DNA from 3 places in the Sphingobium sp. PNB genome. Region 1 is predicted to be linked to each of the others. Evidence: predicted binding sites of a transcription regulator. Region 1 holds the regulator's gene; each other region holds the start of a gene.
What was found. Region 1 encodes LexA, which represses DNA repair genes until DNA is damaged. Its sites were predicted from a motif close to GTTCCNCNCTTGTTCT; they were not measured.
Positions count from the first base shown of each region.

Region 2: a site for LexA is predicted at 6,807-6,822, ahead of K7W03_RS06000 (transcriptional regulator). Genes of this name have one in related genera too.
Region 3: a site for LexA is predicted at 4,780-4,795, ahead of uvrA (excinuclease ABC subunit UvrA). Genes of this name have one in related genera too.

Region 1 is NZ_JAINEZ010000073.1:15,081-25,774, reverse strand. Features, by position in the region: gene trpC (indole-3-glycerol phosphate synthase TrpC) at 1-171, shown strand, start outside; gene moaC (cyclic pyranopterin monophosphate synthase MoaC) at 168-653, shown strand; gene glp (gephyrin-like molybdotransferase Glp) at 650-1,831, shown strand; gene K7W03_RS20305 (hypothetical protein) at 1,916-2,074, opposite strand; gene lexA (transcriptional repressor LexA) at 2,228-2,914, shown strand; gene K7W03_RS20295 (ComEC/Rec2 family competence protein) at 2,905-4,977, opposite strand; gene gltX (glutamate--tRNA ligase) at 5,097-6,551, shown strand; gene K7W03_RS20285 (citrate synthase) at 6,569-7,855, shown strand; gene K7W03_RS20280 (sensor histidine kinase) at 8,062-9,444, opposite strand; gene K7W03_RS20275 (DUF2336 domain-containing protein) at 9,444-10,541, opposite strand; gene K7W03_RS20270 (hypothetical protein) at 10,588-10,694, opposite strand, start outside.
Region 2 is NZ_JAINEZ010000011.1:12,816-23,509, reverse strand. Features, by position in the region: gene K7W03_RS06025 (DUF6361 family protein) at 1-289, shown strand, start outside; gene K7W03_RS06020 (phospholipase D family protein) at 279-2,141, shown strand; gene K7W03_RS06015 (helicase-related protein) at 2,138-5,263, shown strand; gene K7W03_RS06010 (HEPN domain-containing protein) at 5,245-5,937, opposite strand; gene K7W03_RS06005 (AlpA family transcriptional regulator) at 5,992-6,228, opposite strand; gene K7W03_RS06000 (transcriptional regulator) at 6,276-6,737, opposite strand; gene K7W03_RS05995 (hypothetical protein) at 7,085-7,414, shown strand; gene traL (type IV conjugative transfer system protein TraL) at 7,442-7,729, shown strand; gene K7W03_RS05985 (type IV conjugative transfer system protein TraE) at 7,742-8,314, shown strand; gene K7W03_RS05980 (type-F conjugative transfer system secretin TraK) at 8,314-9,069, shown strand; gene K7W03_RS05975 (TrbI/VirB10 family protein) at 9,062-10,399, shown strand; gene K7W03_RS05970 (DsbC family protein) at 10,396-10,694, shown strand, end outside.
Region 3 is NZ_JAINEZ010000097.1:6,137-16,830, reverse strand. Features, by position in the region: gene K7W03_RS22980 (P-loop NTPase fold protein) at 1-509, shown strand, start outside; gene K7W03_RS22975 (hypothetical protein) at 638-1,789, shown strand; gene uvrA (excinuclease ABC subunit UvrA) at 1,818-4,730, opposite strand; gene K7W03_RS22965 (septal ring lytic transglycosylase RlpA family protein) at 4,894-5,466, shown strand; gene K7W03_RS22960 (hypothetical protein) at 5,483-5,647, shown strand; gene K7W03_RS22955 (UrcA family protein) at 6,012-6,332, shown strand; gene K7W03_RS22950 (LytR/AlgR family response regulator transcription factor) at 6,499-7,242, opposite strand; gene K7W03_RS22945 (sensor histidine kinase) at 7,515-8,624, opposite strand; gene K7W03_RS22940 (hypothetical protein) at 8,783-9,031, shown strand; gene K7W03_RS22935 (hypothetical protein) at 9,111-9,362, shown strand; gene K7W03_RS22930 (hypothetical protein) at 9,866-10,414, shown strand; gene K7W03_RS22925 (right-handed parallel beta-helix repeat-containing protein) at 10,681-10,694, opposite strand, start outside.

The sequences.
Region 1 (10,694 bases):
GTCGGACAGGCTCCAGAAGGATGCACCTTCGTTGCGGAAAGCGGCATCGGCAGCCATGACGACCTGATCGCCATGTCGGACCATGGCGTGCGCTGCTTTCTGGTGGGGGAAACCCTGATGAGGCAGGCGGATGTCGAAACCGCCACGCGCAGGCTGCTGACGGGGCGATGAGCAAGCTCACCCATCTGGACGAGGAAGGGTCGGCCCATATGGTCGATGTTTCCGCCAAGGCGACGACCGCGCGCAAGGCTGTCGCGAGCGGCCGCATCAGCATGAGTCCCGATGCAGCAGCAGCGATCGAGCAGGGATTGGTGAAGAAGGGCGACGTGCTGGCCGTGGCCCGCGTGGCGGGCATCATGGCGGCCAAGCGGACCGCGAACCTCATCCCGCTCTGCCACCCGATTCCGCTCAGTTCGGTCAGCATCGACCTCGATCTCGACGGCAGCGGCGTGACCGTGACGGCGACCGCGAAGACCGCCGGTCAGACCGGCGTCGAGATGGAGGCGCTGACCGCCGCGTCGGTCGCGTTGCTGACGGTCTATGACATGGCCAAGGCGCTGGACAAGGGCATGATCATCAGCGACGTGCGCCTGCTGGCCAAGAGCGGCGGCAAGTCCGGCGACTGGACGGCTGGGGACGGGCCGGCGTCATGAGCCTGCTTCCGGTCGCGGAGGCGCAGAGCCGCCTGATGGCGCTGGCAAGGCCGCTGCCGACGGAGCATATGCCCATTCCCGCCTGCGCCGGACGATGGCTGAAGGAAGATGTCGTTGCGCTGCGTGATCAGCCCTGGGCCGATCTTTCCGCCATGGACGGCTATGCCGTGCGCGCCGCCGAATGGCCCGGGCCATGGCAGGTCGCCGCCGAAAGCGCGGCGGGCGGCCCGCCGCCTCCGCCCCTCGAACCCGGCCAGGCCTGCCGCATCTTCACCGGCGCGCCCTTGCCGCAGGGCGCCGACAGCATCCTGATTCAGGAAAACGCCGCGCGCGAGGGGGACATGCTGCGCGGGCTGGAGGAGGCGCTGACGAAGGGGCGTCATGTGCGTCCGGCCGGTTCCGACTTCCGCAAGGACGGCCTTTTGCTGAAGGCCGGCAGCGCATTGGGGGCGGCGCAGATCGCGCTCGCCGTGCTGGGTGGGCATGGGACGCTGCCCGTATCGCGCCGAGCGCGGGTCGCCCTGCTCTCGACAGGCAACGAACTCGTGCCCCCCGGTGCGCCGACGCAGCCCGGCCAGCTTCCCTCCTCCAACGCGCCCATGCTGGCCGCCCTGCTCGCCGGCCTTTCCTGCGATGTCATCGATCTGGGGATCGTGCCGGACGATCTCCCCGGCATGATCCAGGCCTTTGCCCGCGCCAGCCAGGCGGACATCATCGTTTCGACCGGCGGCGCATCGGTGGGCGATCACGACATCGTCCGCCCGGCTTTCGTCCAGGCCGGGGGTTCGCTCGATTTCTGGAAAATCCGCATGCGTCCGGGCAAGCCGTTGATGGCGGGGACATTGGGTTCCGCCGTCTTCCTGGGCCTGCCGGGCAATCCGGTATCGGCCTTCGTGACGGCGACGCTGTTCCTGTTGCCGCTGGTCCGCAACATGATGGGCGCGGCATCGCCCCTGCCCCGCACCGCGCCGGCGACGCTCGCCGCGCCGCTGCCCGCCACGGGGGAACGCGACGATTACCTTCGCGCCTTCCGCACGGAAGCGGGCATCGTTTCCGTGACATCGCAGGACAGCGCCGCCACCGCGGCCATGGCGATGGCCGACTGCCTCATCCTGCGCCCCGCCGGCTCTGCTCCGGCTGCCGCCGGCGATCACGTCACGGTTCTTCCCCTCGCATAAGGAAAGGGGCCGCCGCGCGACCCCTTCCAGTGCAGTCCTGACGGATGGCGGCGATGTCAGCCCTGCTGGACCGCCGCCGTTCCTTCAGCGCTGCTGCTTGCCGGGCGACTTGTCCTGACGACGTTCATCGCCCATCTGGCCCTGCCGGTCTTCCTGCTGCTGCTGGCGTCCACCCTGGCTGGAGCGGTCGCCGCCCTGCTGGTCGCGACGTTGACCGCCGCCCTGGTTGTTCTGGTTGGCCATCTTTCTCTCCTATTCACCTTCTTCGTGGAAGGCAGGCGTTAAACGGCCTGGGGCCTCCCGCGTTCCAGCAAAAGCGCCCAACGGTTAGGCGCTTGACTTGCCCCGTTCCGTTTCCTATGCGTTCTCCATCCGTTCCAAGGAGGGCAAGGCGAGATGTTGACACCCAAGCAACAGGAATTGCTGAGCTTCATTCAGACCCGGCTGGAGGAGGGAGGCGTATCCCCCTCTTTCGAGGAGATGAAGGAAGCGCTGGACCTGCGGTCCAAATCCGGCATCCACCGCCTGATCAATGCGTTGGAGGAACGCGGTTTCATCCGCCGCCTGCCCAATCGCGCCCGCGCACTGGAAGTGCTCAAGCTGCCCGACGCCATGCATCGCGCTCCCAAGGTCGTCGTGCCTGCCAAGCCGCCGCTGACGCCCGGTCCGGTGGCCAGCAGACCCCCGGTCGCCGCCAACGACATATTGGAGATTCCGCTGCACGGCCGGATCGCGGCGGGCGTACCGATCGAGGCGCTGGAGGGGCAGAACATGCTTTCCGTTCCTGCCGCGCTGCTGGGCACCGGGGATCATTATGCGCTCGAAGTGGCGGGGGATTCAATGGTCGAAGCGGGCATTCTGGACGGCGATTTCGCGCTTATCCAGCGCACCGACGTCGCGCGCGAGGGGCAGATCGTGGTCGCCCTGATCGACGAAAATGAAGCGACGCTGAAATATTTCCGGCGTGAGGGTCCGAAGGTCAGGCTCGATCCCGCCAACAGCGCCTATGAACCGCAGATCTACGACCCTCGGCAGGTCCGCATCCAGGGCAAGCTGGCCGGGTTGCTGCGCCGCTATAACTGATGCTTCCTGTATTCGCGCGGCCGGCTGGAAGGCCGCGCGACCCAAGGGTGCTCGTCATGCCACGCCTTCGCGCTGCGCATGGTGCCATGGTCCAGATCGATGGTCAGGCCACCCGTCCTGGCGAGGAAGCGTCGATCCACCTTCAGCCAGCGTGGGCGACAGGCGCCCGGCAGGCGGCGGTCGCTGACGACGATGTCTGAATAGGCGCAATCCCGCGCCAGTATCGCATTATCGATCCTCACGCTGCTTCGCGTCAGCAGCAGGTTCCAGTTCCGGCCCCCTCCCTTCAGGCGAACGGCGCATAGATCGGGAGAACAGCGGGCCTGGGGCAGCGCCGTCAATGCCTGCAAGATACCGTCATAACCCGCGCTTTCCGCCATGACCTCGCGCGCATAGCCGCCGGCGCGAGCCCGCAGCATCGCCATGCCGCCATCGGCAGTGCGCACCGCGACATGCCGGCCGTCCCCGCTTATCAATATGGCGGGCATCGGGCTGGTCAGGACCATCATGACGCCGGTGGTCACGGGCATCAGACCCGCCCAGCGCCACCGGCTTCGCCATAGCAGGCACCACAGCATGCCCAGCAGCATCAGGCCGAACACTACGCCCGATTGGGCGGGCGCCAGTACCACCGCCCAAGGGCTGGACGCCACGCCATGGGCAATCAGCAACAGCAGGTCGATCGATCGCGCGGCAAGCCACCAGAAGGGCGCACCCCACCCGCCGAGATCCAACAGCAAGGCCGTCGCCTCCAACGGCATGACCACCAGCGTCGTAAGCGGTATGGCCACCAGATTGGCGATCGATCCCAACATGCCCGCCTTGTGGAAATGGAACAGCGCGATCGGCGCCAGCACCAGCTCCACGACCAGGCCGGTCGCCAGCATGCCCGCAAGATTGCGCCCGATCCGGCGCCCCACCCCTTCGTCACGCGGCGCGAGAAAGGCACGGAAGGCCGGATGCTCGCCCAGCGACACCAGGGCTATCACGGCCGCGAAGCTCATCTGGAAACTCGGCCCCACCAGTGCTTCTGGCCAGAGGATCAGCACCACCAGCGCCCCCGCCGCCACGAGCCTGAGCGTGATCGCGTCCCGCCCCATCGCCAGTCCGCCCAGCACAAGCAGGGCAGCGACGCAGGATCGCACGGTCGGCACCTCTGCGCCAGTCAGAAGCGTATAGCCGATGCCCGCCAGAGCGCCGCCGCCCGCGGCCAGCAGCATCAGCGGCCAGTCGAGAGCCGCCCGGCGGCTGAGCGCCATCATCCGCATCAACAGGAAGATCACCGCAGCAATCAGGGCCGTGACATGCAGACCGCTGATCGACAGCAGATGCGCAAGGCCGCTCCGCCGCATCGCCTCCGCATCTGCCTGCGCGATCGCGCCCTGATCGCCGGTGGCCAGGGCAGCGGCGATGCCGGCGCCCTGTCCCGGAACGCGCTCCAGAATATGCTCGAACAGACGCGCCCTCAACCGGGGGCCGGCCGTGGCCGGCCGCAGGACCGTAACCGGCGGCAGCACACGCCCGGTCGCGCCGACGCCCTCGAAATAGGCGCGGCGCGCAAAATCATAGCCGCCCGGCAGGCTGGGCGGCGCAGGCGGCATCAGCCTTGTGCGGAAGGCTATGATGGCTCCCTCTCCGACCCCCGGCGGCATCGACGCATCGTCAAGATTGACGCGCACCAGGGGCGGCAGGGCAGGCACGCCGACAGGCCGGACCAGCACGCGACTCATGTGCTGCGCGGGCAGCCTTTCGACCGACCGGACCTCCCCCTTCAGCGAGATGAAGGCCGGGCGGTCGAGGGGCGGCGATCCGACGATCGTCGCTTTCCCCCAGACCAGCAGGCACCCCGCACAGGCAAGAATGCCACCGACGACGATCGCCTGACGCACCCGGCCACCGGGCGGCAAAAGCAGCGCGGCGCAGGCGACCGCAAGCGTCACGCAGCAAAAGGCCAGCCATTCCAGCCGATTAGGCAGAAGGAACCAGGCCGCGATTCCCGCAGCCAGGGCGACCGGAACCCATAGCGGCAACCGTTCGCGCTCCTCCTCCAGCCACAGCTCCACGCCGCGCCAAATCCGCGCTGCTTTCCCCCGGGCCGAACTGACAACGGAGGTTTGTCGTGGCTCGAAAGCCATGCTAGGGGGCGTCGCGATCATGGATGGGTCGGGTGGTATCCGGGCGAATGGCAGGGAATGAAACGGTGAGTGCTACAGGTTCGAACAAGCAGGTAGTAACCCGTTTTGCGCCGTCGCCTACCGGTTTTCTTCACATCGGCGGCGCGCGCACCGCGCTATTCAACTGGCTGTTCGCACGTCATCACGGCGGCAAGTTCCTGCTGCGGATCGAGGACACCGACCGGGCCCGCTCCACCGAGGAAGCGGTCGCCGCGATCTTCGACGGGCTGGAATGGCTGGGGCTGGGCGGCGACGAACCGGCGGTCTTCCAGTTCGAGCGCACGCCGCGCCATGCCGAAGTGGCGAACCAGATGCTCGCCTCCGGCCATGCCTATCGCTGCTATGCGACACCCGAGGAACTGGCGGAACTGCGCGAGCGGCAGCGCGCCGCCAAGCAGCCGATGCGCTATGACGGGCGGTGGCGGGACCGCGATCCTTCCGAAGCCCCGGAAGGCGCGCCCTTCGTCATCCGCCTGAAAGCGCCGCGCGAAGGCGAGACGGCGATCGAGGACGCCGTGCAGGGCCGCGTCGTCGTCCAGAATGCGGAGCTGGACGACATGATCCTGCTGCGTTCGGACGGCACGCCCACCTATATGCTGGCGGTGGTGGTCGACGACCATGACATGGGCGTCACCCATGTCATTCGCGGCGACGACCATCTCAACAATGCGTTCCGCCAGCTAGGCATCATAAAGGCGATGAATTGGGAAGAGCCCATCTACGCCCATATCCCGCTGATCCACGGAGCCGACGGCGCGAAGCTGTCCAAGCGGCACGGCGCGCTTGGCGTCGATGCCTATCGCGACGAGTTGGGCATGCTGCCCGAAGCGGTCTTCAACTATCTGCTGCGACTCGGCTGGGGCCATGGCGATGAGGAGATCATTTCCCGCGAGCGTGCGGTGGAACTCTTTGATATTTCAGGTGTCGGCCGCTCGCCCTCTCGCTTCGACATCAAGAAGCTGGAGAATCTTAACGGCCATTATCTGCGCGAGGCGGATGACGCGCGCCTTGCCGCGCTGGTCGCGCCAAAGGTTGCGGCAAGGTTGAACATCGACCTGCCAGAGGATGGCGAGAAGCGGCTTGCAGAGGCCATGCCGTCGCTCAAGCCGCGCGCCAGGACGCTTAACGAAATTGCGGAGGGCGCCGAATTCTTGTTCAAAAATTGCCCGCTCGATTTTGACGAGAAGGCGCTTGCTCTGCTAGACGATTCCGCACGCGCGCTGCTGGGACAGACAGCCGACGCTCTTGCACCCGTCCAGTCCTGGACGGTCGAAGCGATCGAAGAAGCCATTCGCCGCGTGGCAGAGGATGCCGGCCTCGGGCTTGGAAAGGTCGCGCAGCCTTTGCGCGCGGCGCTGACCGGTCGCACGGTTTCGCCGGGAATTTTCGACGTCCTTTTCCTTCTGGGGAAGACGGAGAGCTTGGAACGATTGGCCGCTGTGAGGCACGCATCGGCCAATTGAAGTATCAGGAGAATACCATGTCGGATAACAATGCCACTTTGAGCGTCGACGGCAACGCGAAAGACTATGCCATTCTGAACGGCACGGTCGGACCGCAGGTCATCGACGTTCGCAAGCTCTACGCCAACACCGGCATGTTTACCTACGACCCCGGCTTCACTTCGACCGCGAGCTGCGATTCGGGCCTGACCTATATCGACGGCGACGCCGGTGTGCTGCTGCATCGCGGCTATCCGATCGACCAGCTTGCCGAACAGTCGAGCTTCATGGAAGTGTCCTACCTCCTCCTCAACGGCGAACTGCCCTCGAAGAAGGAACTGGAGGATTTCACGCGCACCATCACGCGCCACACCATGGTGCATGAGCAGCTCACCACCTTCTACCGCGGTTTCCGCCGCGATGCCCACCCGATGGCGATCATGTGCGGCGTGGTCGGCGCGCTCTCGGCCTTCTATCACGACTCCACCGACATCAACGATCCGGAACAGCGCAAGATCGCCAGCCACCGCCTGATCGCCAAGATGCCGACGATCGCGGCGATGGCGTATAAATATTCGGTGGGCCAGCCCTTCGTCTATCCGCGCAACGACCTCAGCTACACCGCCAACTTCCTGAACATGACCTTCTCGGTCCCGGCGGAGGAATATGTCATCGATCCGGTCGTCGTCGACGCGATGGACAAGATCTTCACGCTGCATGCCGACCATGAACAGAACGCGTCGACATCGACCGTGCGTCTGGCGGGTTCGTCCGGCGCCAACCCCTTCGCGTGCATCGCGGCGGGCATCGCCTGCCTCTGGGGTCCGGCGCATGGCGGCGCCAACGAAGCCGCGCTCAACATGCTGCGCGAAATCGGCACCGTCGACCGCATCCCGGAATATATCGCCCGCGCCAAGAACAAGGACGATCCGTTCCGCCTGATGGGCTTCGGCCATCGCGTCTACAAGAATTACGATCCGCGCGCGACCGTGATGCAGAAGACCGCGAAGGACGTCCTGGCGAAGCTTGGCGTCGACGATCCGATCTTCGACGTGGCGAAGGAACTGGAGCAGATCGCGCTTCACGATCCTTATTTCATCGAAAAGAAGCTCTATCCGAATGTCGACTTCTATTCGGGCGTGATCCTCTCGGCCATCGGTTTCCCGACCGAGATGTTCACCGTGCTCTTCGCCCTTGCCCGCACCGTCGGCTGGGTCGCCCAGTGGAACGAAATGATCTCCGACCCTGCGCAGAAGATCGGCCGTCCGCGCCAGCTCTACACCGGCCCGGCGCAGCGCGATTATGTCCCCGTCGACAAGCGCTAGTCTGCACTGGCAATAAGGCACGGAAGCGGCGTCCGTTTGGACGCCGCTTTTATTTTGGCGGGGAGTTGGCCGGTTGCTGACAGGGAGTACCCCATGCTCCCGCACAGGCGGGAACCCGGTCCCGGCTTCAAGGGATCATTGCCCCGTCTGATCCGTGCTCCTCCTTGGCGGGTGCACGGTTTGCCCAGACCGAATATCGATGTCCGCTATACGCCCAAAGCCGGCAGCAGCAGCGTGAACCGTGCGCCGCCTTCGGGCGCGTCGTCGATACGGATGTCGCCGCCCATGGCGCGCGCCAGACGCCGCGAAATGTAGAGGCCAAGGCCGCTGCCGCCCGCGTCGCTGCGGCCCAGTCGCTCGAACTTGTCGAAGATGCGTTCCCTGCTGTCAGCGGCTATGCCATCGCCCTGGTCCAGCACCGCGATCCAGGCCTCGCCGTCGGACCGCCCTGTCTCTATCCGAACGGCAGACCCTTCGGGCGCATAGCGCACGGCGTTGCCTACAAGGTTCATCAGGATCTGCAAGGCGCGGCGAAATTCACCGATGGCCGGCTCCGCGACCGTCAGCGCAGGGGCGAGGATGCTGATCCCCCGATCCTGCGCCTTTACGAGGAACAGCCCGGCGGCCCGCCGCCCGACATCGGCCAGATCGATCTCTTCCGCGGTCACGCTGAAATCCGGCCGGTCGATCGCCTGCAGGTCCGCCAGATCGTCGATCAGCGCCATCAGATGACGCCCCGCCGCCGAAATGTCGCTGGCATAGCCCAGATAGTCCGGCCGCAACGGCCCCTCCAGTTGCGCGCCGATCGAATCCGCATTGGCGATGATCCGTCCCAAAGGCCGTCGCAAAGATCGGTCCAGCCTCTTCCCGAACTCGGCGGGATAGAATGGCAGCGGTTCCGGCGTGGCGAGCGGCGCCGTCACCGCGCGGTCGACGGGCAAAGCCTTGCCGCGATAACCCACCAACTGGCCCGCGAGATCGAACATCGGAAAGCCCGACAGCATGAAGCGCTGCGCCGGATCGCTCGTCAATCCCGCCACCTGATCGCGAAAGGCGCGCCGCTGCGCGAAGCCGCGCAGGATCGCCAGGTCGCCTTCGGCATCCGGGCGCAATTCGAAATAGCTCGTGAAGCGGCTGCCCGGCAAAGGCGGGGCGGATGGCAATGCGCCCTCGCCGCCCAACCCCTCATGCACCATCTGGAAGCGCAACTGGGTGTCGATCTGCCACGTCCAGCCGTCGGACAGGGCAGCGATGTCGGTCTCTCGCCGCGCCAGATCCAGCGGCGCCGCAACCGCCTGCCGCTCATGCCAGTCGATGATGGAAAGCTGCACCCGTTCGGCCTCGGGCTTGGCGCGCACCCACATGTCGATGTCACCACGCTCCGCCGCGGCCACGACCGGGCGGGACAGGGCAATGCCCAGATGCGCCGCCAGCCGCGCCATCGCCGCCAATTGCGGGACCGCCAGCGCGCTGCCGAGATCGCCGCCCGCCTCCTGCTGAAGGGCCAGCACGGGTGCGTCCGCACTCAGCAGCCGGCCATCCGCAGCAACCGTCGCCCGGATGATGGCGGGATGCGCGGGCATGTTCATCAACCGGCGATCCGCCGCAGATGATCCAGCTTGGCCCGCAGCGCGGCAGGCGCGCGCAGGGCGCCCACCGTCGCGTCAGCCTGCGTTACGCTCAATTCCTGATAGCGCATGGCTTCCCCGACGATGGTCGCATCGGACAAGGAAGGCCGCACCGGCCGCAATGCCAGCAACAATTGCCGGTAGTCGCTGTCCGATCCCCCGAGCGCCCGGCATAGAGCGGCAACCTGCCCCACCGGACCCATGACCAGGATGTCCGCGACCTGCGCGCTCTCCATCCGCAACCGGCGCCCGGCGAGCGCGGCGAACAGCAGGAAATGCCTGTGCTGCAACGCGGCGGCCATCAATTCGGGCGCATCGGCGCACTCGCCCAATTGACGGACCAGCCTGTCCGCCGCCGCGATGGGCCCTTGCGCCTCGTCATGCCGGATCAGTTGGCGTTGCGCCGCGGCTTCGACCAGCGGCACCACCGCTTCCGCTTCGATCAGGCCGCTCCGCTGGACGATCGCGGCCAGGCAGGCGGCCGCCGTCCACAGCAGTTCCGCAAAGAAGCCCGCCGGCAGATCGGGCTGCATCGGCTGATCCTCCGCCGCGGTCATCAGCCAGCGCCCTTCCGCCAGCATCAGCGCGGCAAGCGCTTCGCCCAAGGCGGGATCGTCGGCGGGAAAGAGCGACTCCGCCTCCGATTCGCTGCCCGAACCGCCATCGGGCCTGCCGAACTGGCGCAGCATCAGGCTGATCCCGCCCCGCATCTGCATATGGGCGAGCAGCGCCGGCCCCAACAGGGTCGGCTGCGCGCGCAGCGTCGGCCAGCAAACGGGTTGCGGCCATTGCGCCAACGCCGCCGCGATTTCCGGCCTATCCTCCAGCGCCAGACGCAATCCGATCTCCATTGCGGTCAGGCATCCGCCAAGATGCCGCCGGGTCTCCGCCACCAGAGCGTCGTGCCGCTCCCGCCCGTCGTCCGGAAAGAAAAACGCCAGATCAATGGCATGGCCGACAGGCACGGCGGACATGCCCGCCATGACTTGCGCCATCGGCCAGCAGTCCGCCCGGGTCGGTCCGATCAGGGACGAAAAGGCGCTCATGCCGGCCAGCATAATGGCACGTCGTTAAAATGCACTAAACCGTAACGAGCAAAATCGCTCAATTCCGGCGGAGCAGGATCATCGTTCCAAGCGACCCGATGGCGCACAGCGTCGTCAGGTCGAACATCGGCCCCAGCGCCCCGGCCAGCGACGCCAGCAGCAGGG
Region 2 (10,694 bases), on a different contig from region 1:
CGACCTCTTCGGCCTGATTGGCAGGACCAGCCACAACCTCACCAAGTCATCGCGGGATTTCATCCGGGGATGGGTAACAGTCGCCCGGGATGGCACTGGTCCCTTTGAGGCTGATCACCAAGCGATAGAACTGCTCAAGCAGCGAGAGCATGGGCTGAAACGGATGAAGGCAAGGCTTCTTCACGATGCGCCGCTTGAACGCTGGTCAGGGGCCTCGGGGGACGCGCGACTCGATTTCAGGTGGGGCATCGCCAGCCGCTATCTCGGGGAGCTTGCCGATGCCAGTTGACCCCGCCTTCGACCCTGAAAATCGCGAACTCTATACCTCGCTCATGCGCTCGCCCGACGGGTATAGGTTCGACCACGCCATAGCTACCACCTATTCGCTCGATTTCGAGACCGCCCTCGCGATCCCGATCGCCATAGTATTTCGCGACGCGGAGAATCGCGACGAGATGCTGCGCAGCCCCCTGGCTCTGTTGCAAAGCGTCGAACGGATGGCGGGCCGGATGGCCATTTACTGCGATCGTGGCCGCATCAAGGAGGCGCGCCCGAATGCAGCGCGTCTGATGGCCCTCTATGAGAAAACCATCACCGAGGTTGCGGCGCCGGGAGGCGGAGCGTTTCATCCTAAATTGTGGTGCATTCGCTTCCAACCGGAACGCAAGGGCATGCCCATCCGCATGCGGCTGGCGATTCTTTCGCGTAACCTGACCAATGATCGATGCTGGGATTTGGCGCTTTGCCTCGATGGCACGGTCGCCGACGATATTTGCGAAGGCAATGAGCCCGTCGTTGGGCTCTTACGCGCTCTTCCGGGACTGGCGAATGCGGCCAATCGGCCGACGGCGCAAAAGTTCCTCCCTTCGCTGCTGCGCGATCTCGCCTGCTGCTGGTGGGACGATCTTCCCGCCGGGGCAACCAAGATCCGCTTCGCCGTCAACGGCCTCGAAGCGGGAGCGTGGGCGCCGCAAAAGGGGGAGCGCCTCGCTATCCTGTCTCCCTTTGTAAGCGGGGACGCGCTCAAGCTACTGGCTTCGGGATACGATGATCCCGCATCTTGCCAACTCATCGCGCGGGCCGAGGAACTCGATTGCGTCAAACCGGCCATTCGCAGTCTTTTTGAGATTCAAACCCTCGATGACCGCGCCACCGAATACGAGGAAGAAGACCGCGAGGAGGCCTGTTCAGCCGATCTCGAGGGCCTTCACGCCAAGGCCTATGTCGTCGAGCGCGGCTCACGCCTGCACGTTCATCTTGGGTCCGCCAATGCGACGACGGCTGCGCTGGTGCCGACCCACGGAGGCCGGACGCAGAACGTAGAGATCATGGCCACGCTCGATGGCCCGAAATCCCGCATGGGAACGATTGAGGATACGGTATTCTCGGAAGGATTTCGCCGCCTCCTGGCTCCTTATACACCATCCGAGCCGCCCGAGCAGGACGCTGTGGCGGCAGCCGAAAAAGCGCTGGAGAAACTGCGCATCAAAATCGCGGCGATCGCGCTCGACCTTCATTGCACCCAATTGACGGATACCATTGCGCTCGAAGTCGAGATCGCCGGCAAAGCCCCATCCCTCGAGCTACCGGACGGCGTAAGCTGTTTCATGCGCGCAATCACCGTTGCGAACGAACGGGGATACGATGCTGCGGCGTTGCTCTCGAAAGCACAGTCTCGAATTACGCTTGGTTCGGTGCCATTGAGCGAGGTCACCCGCTGGTTGGGAATCCGCCTTCGCGACGAGCAGACTGGCGTGGAAGTTGCCTTCACCCTTGGTGCGCGGCTTGTCGGGGTCCCTGATGGGCGCGACGCCGCCGTGCTGCGGGCGCACATTGCGAATGTCGAGAATTTCTTTCGATATTTGAGCTTGCTCCTCGGAAGTCTGGGCGAAGGTAGTTTCCTCGAAAGCGAGGCCGCCGGCGAAGGACAATGGCTGCGCCGGCTCGGTCAGGGCGGAACATCGCTTCTCGAACCGATGGTCCGCGCTCTAAGCCTCGATGGCGGCGAGCTCGCCGAGATCGATCAGCTCATCAAGCGCCTTGAAGATCCGGATGGCGGCGCGAACATAGTGCCGCCAGAGTTCCTCGCGCTTTGGGCAAGTTTTGCGCCGCTCCTGGCCACCAAGGGAGCGCGGCAGTGACCTATCGGGCGAACGACCATCTGGAACTCCTGAAGCCCTTCCAGCGCGCCACGGTCGACTACGTCTTCCAGCGCCTGTTCACGGATGCGTCGCCCACGCGCCAGTTCCTTGTTGCCGACGAAGTCGGCTTGGGAAAGACCATGGTTGCGCGCGGCGTTATCGCCAAGACGATCGAACAACTGACCGGGAAGGTTGACCGGATAGACGTGGTTTACATCTGCTCGAACCAGGCGATAGCCGAGCAGAATATCAAGTCACTCAATGTTATCGGATCAGCAACCAAACCGCTGAACACCCGCCTCACGCTCCTGCCGCTTGAGATCGAGCAGGAAGGAGGGATCGCATCCAGGCCCATAAATCTTATCAGCCTGACACCGGGAACGGCGCTCGATCTCAAGTCATCGTTGGGCACGGCAAAAGAGCGCGCTCTCATTTATGAAATGCTGAGAAAAAGGCTAGGCATCCGGCATGGTGGCGTGCAGCGCATTTTTCGCGGCGGAGTTACGCCTGAGAACTGGCCCGGCTGGACAGACTGGATGCGCAGCCAGTCGATTTCGAAAGAGATACCCGAGCAATTCAACGACGCTATCGGGGATGACTTCATCCAACGCATTCGCGCGGCATCGGAGCTGGCACGGAACAAGAAAAGTCCTGACTACCCACCCGACCAGCGCCCGGCCTCGATAATCGGGGAACTTCGCCGCATCCTGGCACGGATATGCGTCGACGCACTTACCCCGGACCTCATCATCTTGGACGAGTTCCAGCGGTTTGCCGAATTGCTGCATGAGCACGATGAGAGTCTTGCGCCCGAAAAAGCAGCGGCTGCGGAGCTTGCCCGGGCGCTGTTTTCCTACTCTGGCACGGACGGTTCGTCGGCACGCCTGCTGTTGCTGTCCGCTACGCCGTACCGGATGCTCACCTTGAGCAGCGACGATCCGGAAGAAGGCGATCACTACAGCGATTTCCTGCGAACCATGCGCTTCCTCTTCGGCGACGTGGACGGCGAGGCGCGTGTCAGGGAACTCGAGAATGAGCTCTCGCAATTCCGGCGTGCGTTGCAGGCGATGCCTGCGTCAAGATCCGCCGCGCGTATCCAGCGGGACCGCGTGCATCACATCCTCAGCCAGGTCGTTGCCCGGACGGAGCGCGTCGACTCCACCGCGGACCGCAATTCGCTTGTGAGGGAGTTGAAGCCCCCGCTGACGATAGAGACGGACGACCTGAGGGAGGCGAAAGCGGTCTCGCAGGTGGCCGAACTCGTCAGTGCGCCTGGCATCGTCGAATATTGGAAGTCGTCGCCGTACCTTCTCAATTTCATGCGTGGCTACAAGCTGCGAGAGCGCCTGCAGGCAGTCAAATTGCGGCCGGCCAGGGAGCTGCGCACCGCGATTAGAGCCGCCGCGCCGTACTTCATCGACAAGGCACAGGTCGAAAACTTCGCAGAGATTCCACTTCGCAACGGACGAATGCGCGCGCTCGCCGACACCGCCTTCCAACACGGCCTTGATCGTGCGCTGTGGATTCCGCCTTCCCGTCCTTCATTCGGAGAGCCTGTCCCGGCGACCAAGACGCTGGTCTTCTCGGACTGGTCGATGGTCCCGGACGCAATTGCGGCGCTTCTCTCGCATGAGGCAAGCCGGCGCATGAAGATGTCACCGGATCTGGTGGGGCGCACAAGCCGCCCAATCGGCGTCGAAGAAATGATGCCGATGTTGTGTCCATCCCCCACCCTTGCCGCTTGGGTGGATCCCTTGCAGCTAGAAAAGCGCCATGGACGAGCGGGCACTTTTACTGAACTGCTTGTCCAGGTTCGTCAGGTTCTTGGGGAACGCCTCGATCGAGCGTGTCTTTCCCGACTGGCCGAGCGATCCGACCGCCTGATGCCCCTTGCAGTCGAGGCCGAACTGGGCCGAGGTGTGGACTGGGGCCGCGTCGGTGCCATCGAGCACGATGCGCATGACGAACATGGCGCGATGGCACGGACGATCGAAGCGATTAGGCAGGCATTGGATTCCGACGACCATCATGGCGACCCCGATCCAAGAGACATACTCGACAAGCTGGCGGAATTTGCGCTTGGCTCACCTGCGACCTGCGCGCTCCGCGCCCTCGCTCGCCTTTGCCCAGAGTTGCAGATCGACGATCCGGCGCTTGTTGGCGCGGCGATCGTGGTCGCTCTCGGATTTCGCAGCCTATACAACCAACCAGAAAGCCGCGCTCTACTGGAGGAAGCCTCGCCCCTGAACTATTGGCGCCAGGTCAACGCACACTCGGCGCAGCACGATCTTTCCGCGGTGCTGGATGAGTATCTCCATCTCGTCCTGGAAAGTGAACGCGCCGAGCAAGTCGATGCGGCCGAGCGAGCCCGGCTCATCGCCATGAAGGTGGTTGAGGTTGTCGCACTGCGGCCCGCTCAGATTACGCTCGATCACTGGACGGCCGGCCGCGCGCGTTTGCAGGACCAGACATTCGAAATCCGTGCGCGGTTCGCCATGCGCTTCGCGACCAAAGCCGAAGAGGAAAAGGGCGTTCGCCGAACCACGCTCGTCCAGGCTGCTTTCAAATCGCCATTTCGCCCATTCGTGCTGGCATCTACGTCAATCGGACAAGAGGGCCTCGATTTTCACCCATATTGCGCGCGGATCGTCCACTGGAACCTTCCTCGCAATCCGGTCGACATCGAACAGCGCGAGGGCCGTGTCCATCGATTCAAGAATCATGCGGTGCGCCGCAATATCGCGGCAGATTTTGGCAATTGCGCTTCGGCGCTCGTTGGCACCGAGGCACCATGGACCGCCATGTTCAAGGCGGCGCAGGATCAACAAACGGCAGATGGGCATCCCGGCGATATCGTGCCTTACTGGATATATCCTGGCGAGGCGAAGATCGAGCGCATGGTGCTCATGCCTCCCTTCAGCCGTGAGCATGAACGCTATGAGAACCTGAAGAAGTCGCTCGCGAGCTATCGACTGGCATTCGGGCAACCGCGGCAGGACGAGCTGATCGAACTCTTCTCAGGGATGAGCGAAGAGGTCGTGAGCGAGCTGGCGGAATTCCAGATTTCGCTCAGACCAGGAATTCGCCTGAATGCCCAATCAGATCACTCCACGACCGGGTAGTTCGGCATTGGCCATTCATGGTCTGGATTATCCATCATCAGATCAATGAAAATCGGCAGCAGGCAACCCAACAGAGACGCCCCGTCTCGCACCTGATCGCGGTTCACATCGCTATTCCAGGTCGCGCCGCCATGAACCAACTGATTGCGCAGGACGTATAGGCGATCGAAGAGAATCGAGAGGATTTTGACCGTGTCATGCTCGCGCAGCGCGTGATTGATGGCAGTCCTGCTGCGCTCAAGCTTTTCTGCCCAGTCCGCGTAGCCGACGATGCCGTTCTGATGCTGCCAGAACGGATGATAAACGTAGCGATTGCCGAGAAGTAGCCGGATCTCTTGGCTGAACCGCTCCCAGACCATGTCATAAACCCGATGGCGACCATCGAAGCGAACGAGCGTCGAAAAGAATGCCTGAAACAGCCCACGCTCACCCTCTGGAGCGGGCGAGGCAGCCGACGCCTCAATGTCGCCCGCATAAGCGGCATTGAAACCGATCCAAAGGAGAATGAAACGGATATCGAGATCATCGGCTTCGGCTTCAGCGCGACGCAGCCAGGACAACGACCGGTGAACGCGCAGCGTCAGCGGAGTCGGAAATTCGCCGCGTAGACGGCGCTGTTTGTCCTTCAGGCTATCGGGATGGAGAAGATCACCGGGTAAGTATCTATGGACCATGCCCGCAACTTAGACGGAACTGCGTTTGCGGCAAGGAGCGGGCCATAGGCCGATCTAGGTTGATGCGATTCCGCGTATCCAATCGTCGATTTCCGCTTCGACCCACACAGCGCATTTCGGGCCAAGCGATCGTGATTTCGGAAACCTGCCTTCGCTCATCCGCTGATAGATCGCGGAACGCTTCATTCCCACGCGAGCCATGACATCTGGCAAGCGCAGAAGGCGGGCGGGCAGAGGCGCCGCCTCGTCAGAGTGCGGAGAGGCGGCTTCGTTCGAGGGAGCAGCGGTCATTCGTCATTCCTGTCTTGGCAAATCTCGGTCCCCTCCGAGGCTTCGGATCATCTTGGCAACGACATCGCTATGTCACGGTTGGCAAAGTCGTCGATGTGCTTAGCCAGCATGCGCGCGACGAGCTGCGAAGTGCCATTCGCCCAACGTGGCCTCAAATCCGCGATCCTACGGCCTAGAGTTCGATCAAGGTGGCCCGGCAGGGCGCTGAAGAATTCCTCGAGAAACTCGCCCATCTCGCTGCGCATCCACTCGCACGCCAAATCTTCTTGCCCGGCGAGGGCGAGGATCATGCTGGCGCGGGGGAAAGCCCCGCAAACGACGAGAATGCAAGCGGCTTCATCAAGCCCTATCGGCCGTTCGCCGCGCATGACCCGCAGCAATGTCTCCCTGTGCATGCCGACCTCGCGGGCGATCTGGTGTTTCGGTTTGTCAGCCGCTTCAACAGCGTGAGCGAGGATGCGTGCGAGGCTGTGATTAGCCTGGCCGGTCGTTGATGGGGTTGGGTGCATGGCCGATTCTCCTCATTGGCTGGATGAGTCACAGCCATAACCTGCCCCCGCGCATGTAGGAAAATGAAAAGAACATATACGGAACTTCTCGTTTGTAGGCGAATCATTCCCAGACGGTGAGTCGCCGGAGATCGTCGACGCAGATGACGGACTTCGTCGCCAGAATACTCCACGTATTCCGCCATTGCATGCCGTAATCACCGGCAGTGCTGATTTGATCTGTCCGCATCAGTCCGCGTTCCGGGCGTTTGCACCTCCCGATCTTTCCTACACCGATTTCCTAGATGCATGTGGAAGGCACAGCGAACGAAAGGACGCTGTGTTCACCCCTCCAGACGGAGCTCCATATGCAGTCCCTCACCCTCCCCCGGCGCATCGGCGCGAACGGCTTTGGCAAGGCCGTCAACTTTGCCATCCCGGTCGCGCTCGCCGCTCTTGCCGCGAGCGCAGCTTACGCTGGCGCCGACACGACGTTCACCCCGGCACTGACCAAGTTCACCGACTTTCTCGAAGGCTCGGGCGGCAAGATCATCACCGTGCTCAGTCTCGCCGGCGGTCTCATCGGCCTCGCCTCGGGCCGGTTCTCGCTCGGACAGGTCGCGGTTCCGGTCGGCGTCGGCATCGGCGTCGGCACGGGTGTCCCGATCGTCACTTCGGTCGTGACCGCGGTCATCTGACGGTCGGGCACGGGAAGGCGCGTCTTCATGGCGGACCCATACATCATTCCTCGTCGGCTCGACGACCCGGAGCTCATCGGCTTCTGGACCATCGACGAGTTCGCCGGGATGATCGTCCCCTTCACCTGGGGGATCCTCAGCCAGCATATCTTCATCGGCATCGTTGTCGCCTTCGGCGCCTGGTTCGCGCTGCGAAAGGCAAAAGCAGGACGCGCCAGCTCCTGGGTAGCCCATGCCGCATATTGGTATCTGCCGGCCGGATTTCTGGGTCTCAGGTCGACGCCGCCTTCCCACTGCCGTCTGCTTGCCGGTTGAGGGGAGAAACCCATGTTTGCCGACATTTCACACGAGCGTCAGCAGTCGCTGCTGCGCCAGCGTAATCTCCTGGCCTTGACCACCACGGGACTTGGGCTTGCGCTGGTCATCGCGACCAGCCTCGCCGCGACCCGCGACCGCGAGGTAGTGCTGCTTCCAACGTTGCCCAAGCAACTGACCGTGACCAGCGCCGGCGTGCAGGCTGAATATCTCGAGCTCGTCACCCGTGACACCGCGCTCATTCTTCTGAACCGGAGCCCGGAAGGCCTCGACTATTGGATGAACGAGATTCTGAAGCTTGCCGATCCGGCCAGCTACGGGGGTCTCAAGGCTGACCTCGTTCGCATCGTCGAGGAGCAGCGCGGTTCGGATGTCACCCAGGCGTTCGTCATTCGCTCGATGAAAGTGGACCCGAAGGGACTGACGTCGGACGTGACTGGCACGCTCAAGACGTTTGTTGGCGCTCAGGTCATCGCCAGCGACGAGCGCCGCTTCCGCTTCAAATGGACCTACCGAGGACTGCGTCTCGCGCTGTCGGGTTTCGTCCAACTCCCCAACCAAGACAAAGCCAAGGAGGCCCAGTGATGGCTTACCGAACCCAGAGGCGTGCGCGAGCCGCCCTTCATGGCCTTGCGGCGATCGCCGCATGCGTCGCCGGGCCGGCCTTCGCCGACCAGTTCAAGCAAGCCGCGGATGGCGCTGGCATCGAGTGCGTGGTCTCGGCCCGCGAACTCACGCGCTTCGCCCTGGTCGACGATCAATTCGCCAGCGTGTCGAAGATGTCGACGGGCACACCGTACAACGACTTCGCGGTCACCAACGAACCGCTGCGCGGCGACATCTACGTGTCGGTCCCAGAGACCTACGCGGCGAGGTCAATCAGCTTCTTTGCCACGACCAAGAAGGGTTTCGTCTACAAGATTGCCTGCCAGGTCGAGAGCATCCCTGCGGCTCAGGTTTTCATCACCAATCCGTCAATCGCCAAGAATGACGCGGCCCGCTGGGAAGCCGAGACCCCGCTCGCCACGAGCGCGGTTCGCCTTGTCCAGGCGATGGCCAACGATCGGACCATCGAAGGCTTCGAGGTACGGCAGTCCTCGGCCGTGCCTGCCCGCATCGGCGACATCGAGGTCCAACTCGTCGCCGACTATCGGGGCGCCAACCTCGCCGGGAAGGTCATCCGGGTCACCAACCGCGGATCCAAACGGCTGAACCTCTCCGAGCGCGACCTTGCGCCGAAGGACAGCCTCGCCGTCTCGATCGCCAATCCGGCGCTCGACCCCGGCTCCAGCACGACCGCGTTCGTGGTCGGCATGAACGGGGAGAGCAGCCATGACTGACACGCACGACCTTCAGCCTTCCCTGCAGGCCGAACCTGCTTCGCCGTCGGAAGCGGCCGGTCTCAACGCCCGAACCGCCAAACGGCAGAAGCTGCTTCTCGCCTCCATCGGCGCGATTGCCCTGGCCGGCGGCAGTTGGCTCATCTTGGGCGGTGACGACAAGGCGAAGTCGAACGATCCCGACGCGGCCCGTACCATCGACACGGCCGGGCTCGTCAACCGCGATCTCTCGCAACGCGAATTTGTCGCCACCTATGGAAACCGCCTCGACGCGGTGACGCGCGAGCAGAAAGCGCTCAAGGACGCGGCTGTCCCGCGAAACGAGGTTGAGGCCCAGCTCGCTGCTCTCAAAGCGGAGAACCAGGCCATGCGGGTTGATGGTCAGGCCGCGATCGACGCGATCTCGGCCGAGAATGCGGACCTCAAATCCCGGCTTACCGCGCAAGGTTCCGCCCCGGCACCGTCTTCCACCGCACCGGCATACGGACCGCAGGCGGGTGGGTATGACTCGCGTGGCCGCACCGTACCCACGCCGCAGGCCGGCGCAGGCGCCGTGGCTGGCGGGGAGACGACGGTCCCTGCCCCCGGCGAAGTGAAGCTGATGAGCTTTGCTTCGGACAAGGCGAACACCGGCGGCCTGAAAGCAACCAGACCAGAGGCGCCGCCGGTTGTGGTCGAAGACTCACCCGACTATCTGCCGCCGAACTCCTACGCATCGGCACGCGTGATTGTCGGCGTCGATGCCTCCGCTGGGGTTGCAAGCCAGACCGATCCCCTTCCGGTGGTTTTGAGGATCACCGGGCCGGCGCGATCGGTCCTGCAAAACGGCAAGGTACTGACAACCCGGATCCAGGGCTGCGTGGTCAACGGCGCGGCGCGCGGGGATCTCTCGTCGGAGAAGGTCTACGTCAAGCTCGCCCGCATGACCTGCGATCAGCCTGGCGGGCGCGTCGCAGTGAGCGAGGTCAAAGGCTTCATCAGCTTTGCCGGCAAGTCCGGGGTGCGCGGGCGTGTCGTGAGCCGCGAGGGCAATCTCGTGACACAGGCGCTGCTCGCCGGGATCGTTGGCGGGTTCGGGCGCGGTTTTTCAGCCAACGCCAATTCGACCTTCTCCGCGACCCGCACCAATGCCGACGGCAGCCGGTCGAAACTCTCCGCCGGCGACATTGTCGGCGGAGGGTTCGGCCAGGGCGCGGCAGATGCCGCCGACACGGTCAGCAAATACCTGATCGAACGCGCCGAACAGTACCAGCCCGTGGTCGAGATGCCGACCGGCATCGATGTCGAAATCGTCTTTCTCGACGGCGTTTACGTGAGGAACTCCCGATGATTGAAGCCCCCAAGCAAGGGCGAAGCCGCTGGCTTCGTCCCGCGGCAGGCATTGCCGCTCTGATCACCCTGTCCGCCGCCACCGGCTGGGGCGTGGCCAGTCTCGCCTCCCCTGCCAGCGGACCCGATACCGCCAAGGTCCGCGCAGCGCTCAAGCTGCGCCTTCCCAAGACGCCGATCGACGCCATCACCTGCAAGGGGCTTGGCGGCCTGTGCGAGGTCGCCTCGAAGTCGACGCTCTTCTACGTCGACCGCGCGGCCAAATATCTGGTCATTGGGCGGGTCTACGACATGGA
Region 3 (10,694 bases), on a different contig from region 1:
AGACCAATCCTAACGCTCACATCTTAAGCTACATCGCTCAATATCTCAGCAAAGAGCCAACGTTCGCTCTGATGATTTCGGGAGAATGGGGGGCTGGCAAGACGTTTTTAGTCAGATCGGTATTCCAAGGTCGTTCGGACATCCTGTATGTAAGTTTGAATGGCACAGCGAAAACCTCCGAGGTTATAGAGCGGTTGTATCTGGCTGCGTATCCAGTCTTTGCCGATAAAACTATGAGAGCACTCGGTAGTATCGCTCGAACGGTGGGCGGTGTATTCCGATTAAAATCGGACTTAAAGTTCGAAGACTTATTTGATCTCGACAGATACAAGATTTTGGTTCTTGATGATATTGAAAGATCGCTCTTATCTCCTCAAGAAATTCTGGGATTCATTAACAATTTTGTTGAACACGATTCAAAGCACGTTATATTAATCGCAAATGAAAACGAACTTGAAAATAAACCAAACTATAAACAAATCCGAGAGAAAGTTGTAGGTTCTCTTTAAATGTCAGACCGGATTATGAAAATTCTCTTGGAAAATTCAACCATATATCTTCTGAGCCATATAGGGATTTTTTGCATAAAACTAAGCCAAATCTCGTAAATATTCTCCAAGGAGGCGGATTCCGGAATTTGCGTGTCGTTAAGTATGTTTTGGACGAATTTGAACCTATCTTTAATCAAATGCACAAGGCGAAAATTGGAGATGATGATGCTATAAATATGTTTATAACGTTCTTCATACTTGATTACGCATATAGGACTGGATTAATTAGTCGTGAAGATCTTATAAAGAGAAACACGGACAGTTTTGCTATGGCTTTTTTACGAAGCACGGACAAGTATGATCCTACTTCGCTTGATAAGTTGAATGAGATGTTTCCGAACATCGATTTACTTTCGAATGAATTCGATAGTGAATTTCTAGTGGAGAAGATCTGTGATGGTCGCCACAATGATAAAAATCTCGAGCGTACACTGGGTGATATTTTAGGAAAAAGTAATTCTACCAGCAATCCTGAGTGGAGAAATCTCTGGTATTTTCTTCATCAAAATGACGATGTTATAGAAGAATCATTTAATAGGATGATGTCGAATTTTAATTTAAGAAATTATGACGATGCGGGAGTCATATTTCACGTATTTGGTATTCTCCATCAAATGAGAGAAGTAGGGCTGTTGAATTGGTCGGCATCTCGAATTGTACGGGAAGGTAAAAAATTCATATCCGACAAGGCCAAGGCGCGCACCTTACCCCTGCTTGGAAATGACTACATCACGGGCCTTCGCCATGGCGCAGCGCATGGCCTGGGCTTTTCGTCCATCAAGGAACCCGGCTTTCAAGAGTTAGTAGCATTCTATAGAGCTAAATCCGACGAAGTTCGAGATAGCCTAATCTTGGAAGAAATGAAATGCATTCTCGAGGCGACCACCTTTGATCTTAACAACTTCCGAGGGATAATTCTCCAAGGCGGGCGAGAAGACAACGTTTATAATAGGCCATTTTTGCATAAAATCAGCGCGAGCAAATTCTGCGCGTCGTTGATGAAGGAGGATGCCAAGCAACAATGGGAGATTCTATCTGCTTTAGGCAGCAGATATGATAACTCACCTTATCTAGAAGTTGTTACGGGCGAATTAGCTTGGCTGACACAGATTAAAAAAATCCTATCCAAGGAGGCGAAAAAAGCATCAAAGAGCACAAGATTTCGACTAAACAAGCTCGTTGAGTGGCATATCGACAAAGTGCTCCAACCTCAACAGATGGAGCAGAAGGACGACTGAACTTCCTTCAGGATCTTCTTCTCCCCATTCACTCCGCCGCCACAGCCTCCAACCCCAGCAACGGTGCCAGATAGCGCCCGGTAAAGCTCCGGGCGTTCTTCGCGACCTTTTCCGGGGTGCCTTCAGCGACGACTTCGCCGCCCTTGACGCCGCCTTCCGGGCCCATGTCGATGATCCAGTCGGCGGTCTTGATGACGTCGAGATTATGCTCGATCACGACCACGCTGTTGCCCTGTTCGACGAGGGCGTGGAGGACTTCCAGTAGCTTGCGGACGTCCTCGAAATGGAGGCCGGTGGTGGGTTCGTCCAAGATATAGAGCGTGTTGCCGGTGGCTCGGCGGGAGAGTTCCTTGGCGAGTTTGACGCGCTGGGCTTCGCCGCCGGACAGGGTCGTCGCCTGCTGGCCGACCTTGATATAGCCCAGGCCCACTTCGGCCAGCATCGCCATCTTGTCGCGGATGGGGGGGACGGCCTTGAAGAATTCCACCGCATCCTCGACCGTCATGTCGAGGACGTCGGCGATGGACTTGCCCTTGAACTTCACTTCCAGCGTCTCGCGATTGTAGCGGGCGCCGTGGCAGACGTCGCAGGTGACGTACACGTCCGGGAGGAAGTGCATCTCTATCTTGAGCACGCCGTCGCCCTGGCAGGCTTCGCAGCGGCCGCCCTTGACGTTGAAGCTGAAGCGGCCGGGCTTGTAGCCGCGCGCCTGCGCTTCGGGGAGGCCGGCGAACCAGTCGCGGATGTTGGTGAAGGCGCCGGTGTAGGTCGCCGGGTTGGAGCGGGGGGTGCGGCCGATGGGCGACTGGTCGATGTCGATCACCTTGTCGCAATGTTCGAGGCCCGTCACCCTGTCGTGCGGGCCGGCGACGATGCGGGCGCCGTTGAGGGTGCGGGCGGACGCCGCATAGAGGGTGTCGATGGTGAAGCTGGACTTGCCCGAGCCCGATACGCCGGTGATGCAGGTGAAGGTGCCGAGCGGGATGCTGGCGGTGACATTTTGCAGGTTGTTGGCGCGGGCGTTGTGGACGGTGAGTTTCTTGCCCGATCCCTTGCGGCGGCGGGGCGGGACTTCGATGCGGCGGGCGCCGTTCAGATAGTCGGCGGTCAGGCTGTCCTTGTGCGCGAGCAGTTCGTTCAGGGTGCCCTGCGCGACGATGGTGCCGCCGTGGACGCCCGCGCCCGGCCCCATGTCGACGATATAGTCGGCGGTGCGGATCGCGTCCTCGTCATGTTCCACGACGATGACGGTGTTGCCGAGGTCGCGCAGGCGCTTGAGCGTGATGAGCAGGCGGTCATTGTCGCGCTGGTGCAGGCCGATGGAGGGTTCGTCGAGGACGTAGAGGACGCCCGACAGGCCGCTGCCGATCTGCGAGGCGAGGCGGATGCGCTGGGACTCGCCGCCGGACAGGGTGCCGCTGGTGCGGTCCAGGTTCAGATAGTCGAGGCCGACATTGTTGAGGAAGCCGAGGCGCTCCACGATTTCCTTGAGGATGGCGCGGGCGATCTGGTTCTGCTGATCGTTGAGGCGGCTGGGGAGGGTGGAGAAGAAACCGAGCGCGTCCACCACCGAGCGGCGGGTGGACATGGAGATGTCTTCCCCCGCGATCTTCACCGCCAGCGCCTCCGGCTTGAGGCGGGCGCCGTGGCAGGTCTCGCACGGCATGGCGGTCTGGTATTTGCTGAGTTCCTCCCGCATCCAGGCGGATTCGGTCTGGAGGAGGCGGCGGTTGAGGTTGCCGATGACGCCTTCGAAGGGCTTTTTCACCTCATAGCTTTTCTTGCCGTCGACGAAGCGCAGGGTGACGGGCCGGCCGGCGGTGCCGTGGAGGATGATGAGCTTCACCTCCCCCGGCAGGTCGGCCCAGGGGGTGTCGAGGGAGAAGCCGAACTCCTTCGCGAGGGAGCCGAGAACCTGCATATAATAGGGGCTGGGCGGGTTGGACTTGGCCCAGGGGACGACGGCGCCCTTCTTGAGGCTGAGGGCTTCGTTGGGGACGACGAGTTCGGGGTCGAACTCCTGCCGTTCGCCCAGGCCGTCGCAGGCGGGGCAGGCGCCCTGCGGGGCGTTGAAGGAGAAGAGGCGCGGTTCGATCTCCGCTATGGTGAAGCCGCTGACGGGGCAGGCGAACTTCTCGCTGAAGACGATGCGGTTGGCGGGGATGCCTGCGCCCTTGAGGTTGCCGGTGGATTCCGCTTCGACCTCGCGGCCGGGGACGGCGCCGTCCGCGAGGTCGACATAGGCGAGGCCGTCGGCGAGTTTCAGGGCTTGTTCGAAGCTGTCGGCGAGGCGGGTGGCCATGTCGTCGCTGACGGCGAGGCGGTCGACCACCACTTCGATGTCATGCTTGTATTTCTTATCGAGGGCGGGGGCGTCCTCGATGGCGTAGAGTTCGCCGTCGATGCGGACGCGGGTGAAGCCGGCCTTCTGCCACTCCGCCAGTTCCTTGCGATATTCGCCCTTGCGGCCGCGGACCACGGGGGCGAGGAGGTAGAAGCGCGTTCCTTCGGGCAGCTGCATCACGCGGTCGACCATCTGGCTGACCGTCTGGGCGCTGATGGGGAGGCCCGTGGCGGGCGAATAGGGGATGCCGACGCGCGCCCAGAGGAGGCGCATATAGTCGTAGATCTCCGTCACGGTGGCGACCGTGGAGCGCGGGTTGCGGCTGGTCGTCTTCTGCTCGATGGAGATGGCGGGGGAGAGGCCGTCTATATGTTCGACGTCCGGCTTCTGCATCATCTCCAGGAACTGGCGCGCATAGGCGGAGAGGGATTCGACATAGCGGCGCTGACCCTCGGCATAGATGGTGTCGAAGGCGAGGGAGGACTTGCCCGAGCCGGAAAGGCCGGTGATGACGATCAGGCTGTCGCGCGGAAGGTCGACGTCGACGCCCTTGAGATTATGCTCGCGTGCGCCGCGGACGCTTATGGTGGTCAGCATTCGGCAGACCTCTGCTGAGAAATTTGCGTGAGACTCATGGGGGCGTGTTGTTCCAGATTTGTTCTTGGGAGGCAAGGGCCGGTCGAGCGCAAGATAGGGACTGTGCGGCGAAAGGAAAAGGCGGCGGCTTTGCCCCCGCGCCGGGCTGGGTTAAAGGGCGGGGATGAGCGGGACTTTTGTTCGGATGCGGTTCGGCGCGCTGGGCGTCGCGATGGCGCTGGCGGCCTGTGGCGGGGGTGTGCGCTATCGGCCCGTGAGCGACGTGCCGGTGCGGGTGGGAAAGCCCTATAGCGTCAGGGGCGTGACCTATGTGCCTGCCGCCGATCCGGGCTATGATTATCTGGGCTATGCGAGCTGGTATGGCGGGGAGAGCGGGAACCGGACGGCCAATGGCGAGCGCTTCCGGCCGAAGGCGGTGACGGCGGCGCACGCGACGCTGCCCCTGCCGAGCTATGTCGAGGTGACGGCGCTGGAGACGGGGCGGACGATCCTGGTGCGGATCAACGATCGCGGGCCCTTTGCCGGGCGGGGGCGGATCATCGACCTGTCGCGCGGGGCGGCGGAGCAGCTGGGGATCAGGGCGACGGGCCATGCGCCGGTCAGGGTGCGCGTCGTGGAGCCGCCGGAGAAGGACCGCAGCAAGCTGCGCGAGGGGAAGGAGGCGCCGGAGCGGCCGGTCGTCGATGCGCGGACGCTCGCCAATTTGCGGGCGCAGCTTGCCGCGCAGGGGCGGTGATGTCGTTCGTGGAAGAATGTCGTCCGTTCGTCCACGGCTGATGTTGCCGGGCGTGATGGATGGGCGGATCATCGAATGGGGAAAACGGTCGTTGCGCACCCGCGCTATGATGCGGTTCGACATGGCGACGATCTGGCTATGGATCGACTGGCCACGGGCCGTATCGCCGCAAGATGATTGAAAGAGATCCCGGAGAGCCCGACAGCTTCCTGGATGCACTCCCGGCCTTTCCCTTGCGCCGGGGGTGTTTTTATGTGCGCGAATTGTTGAACGATTGTAATTTTACGCTACGGAACAGTTGTTTTTCTGTCGTAAAATTGTCGTTTGTCCCCGTGAGACTGTATTTGGTCGACAGGAGCGCCGTTGGCCGACAGGGACAGGCGCCGGTCGAAAGCGAAAAGCGATGCATTTGCAACGCGCCTAAACAAAATGGGCGAAGACAGAGACGATGATCTGTTGAGGCCTTCTCTTCTCTTCGCTTGAGGTCTGCACCGCGCCCCACGCGGCCAGGCCGACAAAAGCATAGCGTTGAGGAGACAATTGCCATGATCGCCATCAAGTTCACCGCTGCTCTCGCCGCCATGGCCGCCATGGGCGCCGCTGGCACGGCTTCCGCCATCGAATTCGAGTCCAACGGAAAGAGTGTCGAGGTCAGCTATCATGATCTGGACCTGTCGAAGACGAGCGACCAACGCGTCCTGAATGCCCGTATACGGCGTGCCGCGGCAAAGGTCTGCCCGCTTAACGATACCACGGCCGCGATCGAGAAGTGCCAGCAGGTTGCAGCCGCGCATGTTCGCGGCGCTGTGGACCTTGCCGTCGCCAAGGCTCAGAATGGGGAGCGCTTTGCCGATTTGGGCAAGTAAAAGCCGGTCGGCGCAGGCGCCTGAGTTATTCAATAGGTTTTTGGAAAAGGGCCCGGAATTCACCGGGCCTTTCCTTTTAGGGCGCGGACCGTTGCGGCTGCCCTTGCGGCGCTGCCCTCTATCGTCTTTGGCGGTTTCCCTTCCCATCTGCGATGGATTGAAGGGGTCAGCGGCCTGCCATGGCGCGGGCGTTGGTGAGATAGGTGCGGCCGATGCGGATTTCCGTGCCGTCCGCGAGGCAGGCTGACCAGACGCCGCTGCCGTCGTGGCGCAGCCGGGAGATATGGTCGCGGCGCACGATGTGGGAGCGGTGCAGGCGGACGAACTGCTGCGGGTCCAGCCGGTTTTCCAGCGAACTGATCGTCTGGTGCAGCAGATAGCTGTTGGCCCCCACATGCAGCCGCATATAGTCGCGTTCCGCCTCGATCCGGTCGATCTGGACCGCGCCGATGCGGATCAGTTCGGAACGGTGCGGCACCCAGAATTCCTCCGCCCATTCGGGTTCGTCCTGCGTGCTGGTGGCGGGGGAGGGGACGGTGCGGTTGCCCAGCGCCTGTTCGACGCGGTCGATGGCGCGGGACAGGCGTTCATGGGCGACCGGCTTCAGCAGATAGTCCACGGCGGCAAGGTCGAAGGCCTCCACCGCGAAACCTTCGAAAGCGGTGACGAAGATCACTGCCGGGCAGATGCCCATGCGCGAGGTCGCCCGCGCCACCCCGATGCCGTCGAGCAGGGGCATGGCGATGTCGAGCATCACCAGGTCCGGTTCCAGCCCCTCGATCAGGCGCAGCGCCGCCTCCCCGTCGCTGGCGGTGCCGACCAGCGCGATGCGGGGTTCGCGGGCGCAGAGCATCTGGAGGCGTTCGACCGCCAATGGTTCGTCGTCGACGATCAGCGTTCGGATGGGCATGGGTTCAACCTTTCACGGATTGCGCCAAGGATGGGGAAATTCCGTACCCTAGAGCAGATTCCGATCCGATTGCATCGGCTCGACTGCTCTAAGTTTTTGTTTTGTCGCGTTTTCCGAGTCGGCAGATGATTCCATCTGCTTGGAAAACGCTCCAGGCTGCGGCGACAGCATCCCTTGTGCCCCTACCCACCTGCGGTTGCTGGGGAGAAATGGATGCTGAAATAAGTTCAGCATGACGTCGCTTATATTTTCAAGTTGAATGTCGATACGGCCTAGCTCCGGCGGATGATGGGGAGGGTCAGGTCCACCGCGAAGCCTCCCCCGGCGCGCGGGCCATAGTCGATCCGGCCCTGTTCGCCGAAGCGGGCGGTCAGGCGGTCGCGCACATTGGCGAGGCCGATGCCGCTGCCCGCGTCCGCTTCGCTGGGCGGCTTGTCGCCATTGTCGGCGACGCTGATGTGGAGCATGCCCTCCTCCTCCCGCGCTTCGATGGCGATGGTCACTGGGCTGGAGGTGCGCGACACGCCATATTTGATCGCATTTTCCACCAGCGGTTGCAGGATCAGGCCGGGAACGCAGGCATTGAGCAGGGCGTCCGGGATGCGGATGCTGGTCGACAGGCGATCCGGGAAGCGCACCGCTTCGATGTCCAGATAGAGTTTCTGGAGATGCACTTCCTCCTCCAGCGAGACGTCCTCCAGCGGGTCGCCGGTCAGGCTGGTGCGGTAGAAATTGGAGAGGGAGAGGATCATCTGTTCCGCCTCGTCGCGCCGGTCCTTCATGACCAGCGAAGAGAGCGAGTTCAGCGTGTTGAACAGGAAATGGGGGTTCACCTGATAGCGCAGGGAGCGCAGTTCGGCCTGCTGGGCGGCGCGTTCCAGCCGGTCGGCGCGGCGTTCGACGCGATGCGCCTCGCTGGCGTAGGAGAGGGCGAGGTACAGGCCGGCCCAAGCGGCGAGGAAGAAATAGCGGCTGATCGCGTCCTCCACGATCTGCATCAGGGCGAAGCCCTGTTCGCTCGCATATTTCTGATAATCGGCGTCAGGAAACAGCGAGGCCGGGTCGTAGATGTTGAAGACGTAGAAATTGGCCGCCGCCGTCGCCAGCGCGAAAGGCGCGGCGAGCGAGAAGGCGGCGACGATGCGCGTCGTCAGCGGCTGGCGGTCGAAGCGGCGCAGGCAGAGATAGAGGACCCAGGTGACGACGATGCCGATCACCGTCACCACCGCGCGGCGCGCGGCCATGGCCCCCTGCGCCTCGAACCCCATGACGGAGGCGCGCAGCGTCACCAGCACCGCGTAGAAGAACCAGAAACCCAATATCGAATAAAGTGCGACCGTCGGCGGCACGCCAGGCTCGCCGTCCTCGTTTTTTATGCTCATGGGCGAAAGTCTAGGACAAGGCGCGGCGTCTGTCGCCCCTTGGCGGCGAAGCTGGTCGAAGGGTTCCATGCGTTGGTCGATAGGGGCGGCGGGCGGAACCCGCCCTTGCCGCCGTCCGTTTCATGGTTCGAGGCGCCGGCGCGCCAAAAAAGGAGAGCATGATGAGCGACAAGACCGATATTCGGCCCAACAGCCGCGAGGAAGCCGACGACAGGCGGCCTACCGACGCGCAGGACCATGCGGTGACGACGGAGGAGAAGCTGGACGAGGGATTGATGGACAGCATGGATGCGTCCGATCCGCCATCGGCGACCGCGCCGGGCGATCATGGCGATCCGGTGCCGTCTTCCGGTTTTCCGGAAGGCAGGGATCGGCCGGACGGCGAGGATCGGAAGGACGGGCGATAGACGATAGGGGAAATCGTGATATGATCGGTCGGGAGGGCAGCCGCGCGTTGCCCTCCGCAGGTGAGAGGAGCCACTTCATATGCCGACTTCCGCCACTCCCGCGATCGAACGCATTGCCCGCGTGCTGGCCGGGCGCCAGCTCAGCCTGAACGGCGAGGGCAACGATCCGCATGCGGCGAGCGCAGTCGATGCCAGTTGGCAGGACCATGTCGACGATGCCTATGCGATCCTGCACACGCTGCGGGAGCCCGATGCGCAAATGGCGCAGGCGGGCGACGTGGCCGTATGGCGCAGCATGATCGGCGCGGTGCTGGAGCGCAGGGCCGGGTAGGGCATTGCGCAGAAGCGCCTGTCCTGAGCCGGTCGGGGATGGGTGTTTTGCGCTGAAAAGGATGCGGCTGAAAACGATGCGACAGCGGAAAATTCGAGCGCGCGGCCTGCATCCGGTTTAACGCGGCGCGCTCCATGGCGGCGGCCGGGTTTGGGTCGCCCTTGCCGATCGGCCTGTCCTGCTTGCAGGGATCGGGAGCCGGGCCTCCGCCCTGGCGGATTTTCGGGCAGCTTGGTTGTGCGCGCATGAGCCATTCGCCGCATTCGAGCGCCTCGCAGGAAGATGCCCGTTTGGAGGAAAGCGGCTGCCGCCGGACAATGCCGGCGGGGGCTGGGCGGCGAACCGGCTGATGCTACTCGATTGGGCGCATTCATAAAAATTACATGTTGCGCTGCACAAGGAAAAATGATTCCCTGTGTCTGTCGGCAGAACCGGCGCTTAAGCTTGCAGTAACCATCGGGGGCGCATGTTCTGCTTACGACTTGAAGTCGGAGGGCAAAAGCATGGGCACGAGTGCAAGACCTGCGGACGGGGCGATTACCCTGGCGGAGTTGCGTGAATTCGCCAGTTTCCCGGCCGCCACGCAGCGTTACATCCGAAGATCGCTGGACATCGGACTTCATCGGCGCGACGCCATGAAGCTGTGGTCGCGCGACATGGTGGAGGAAGCCAGCATTCGCGCGCAGGCGCGGATCTACGGGCGGCTGGAGGAGATCAAGGCGCGGGTGCCCGATGACAGCGGCCTGGACCAGATGGAGCCTTTCATGGCGCCGCTGGTGACGGTTTCCGCCTTCGACCTGGGGCAGGACCGGTTGTGCAGCTTTTCCGCCTATCGCTTCCTGTACGAGCGGCTGTTGGGTGCGGGATCGCGGCCATGGCTGCCGGGAGCCTTCTGCGCGGCGGCCAGCCTGCCGCACCTCCACCCCGAAAAGCGCCGGGCGCTGCTCCAGTCGATCAGCGAAGCGGCGGCGACGGCGGTCGGATGGTCGAACCGGGAGCCGACCTTCTATCCCGAATGGGTCGAGAAGGTGGATCTGAGCAAGGCGAACTGAGCGAGCGGTCCGGGCCCGTCCGGGGGGAGGGGCGCGAGGGACGCGGCGATGACGGCGCGGCGGGCCGGACCCGGCGCGCCGTTGCCTTTTTCCGCCGTCATGGCCCTCCATGCGCTTGATCCAGGTCTAGATTATCGCAATCGACTTCCCGGCTGAACTATGTCCTATTGCCGTCCGCAGGCATGGGCCTGTGTGCGACCCAACTGAAGCCCCGCCTTCCTTCGCAAGGGGCGGGGCTCCTTTGCCTTTGGCGGAGGGGGATCGGGTCAGCGGCGGGTTT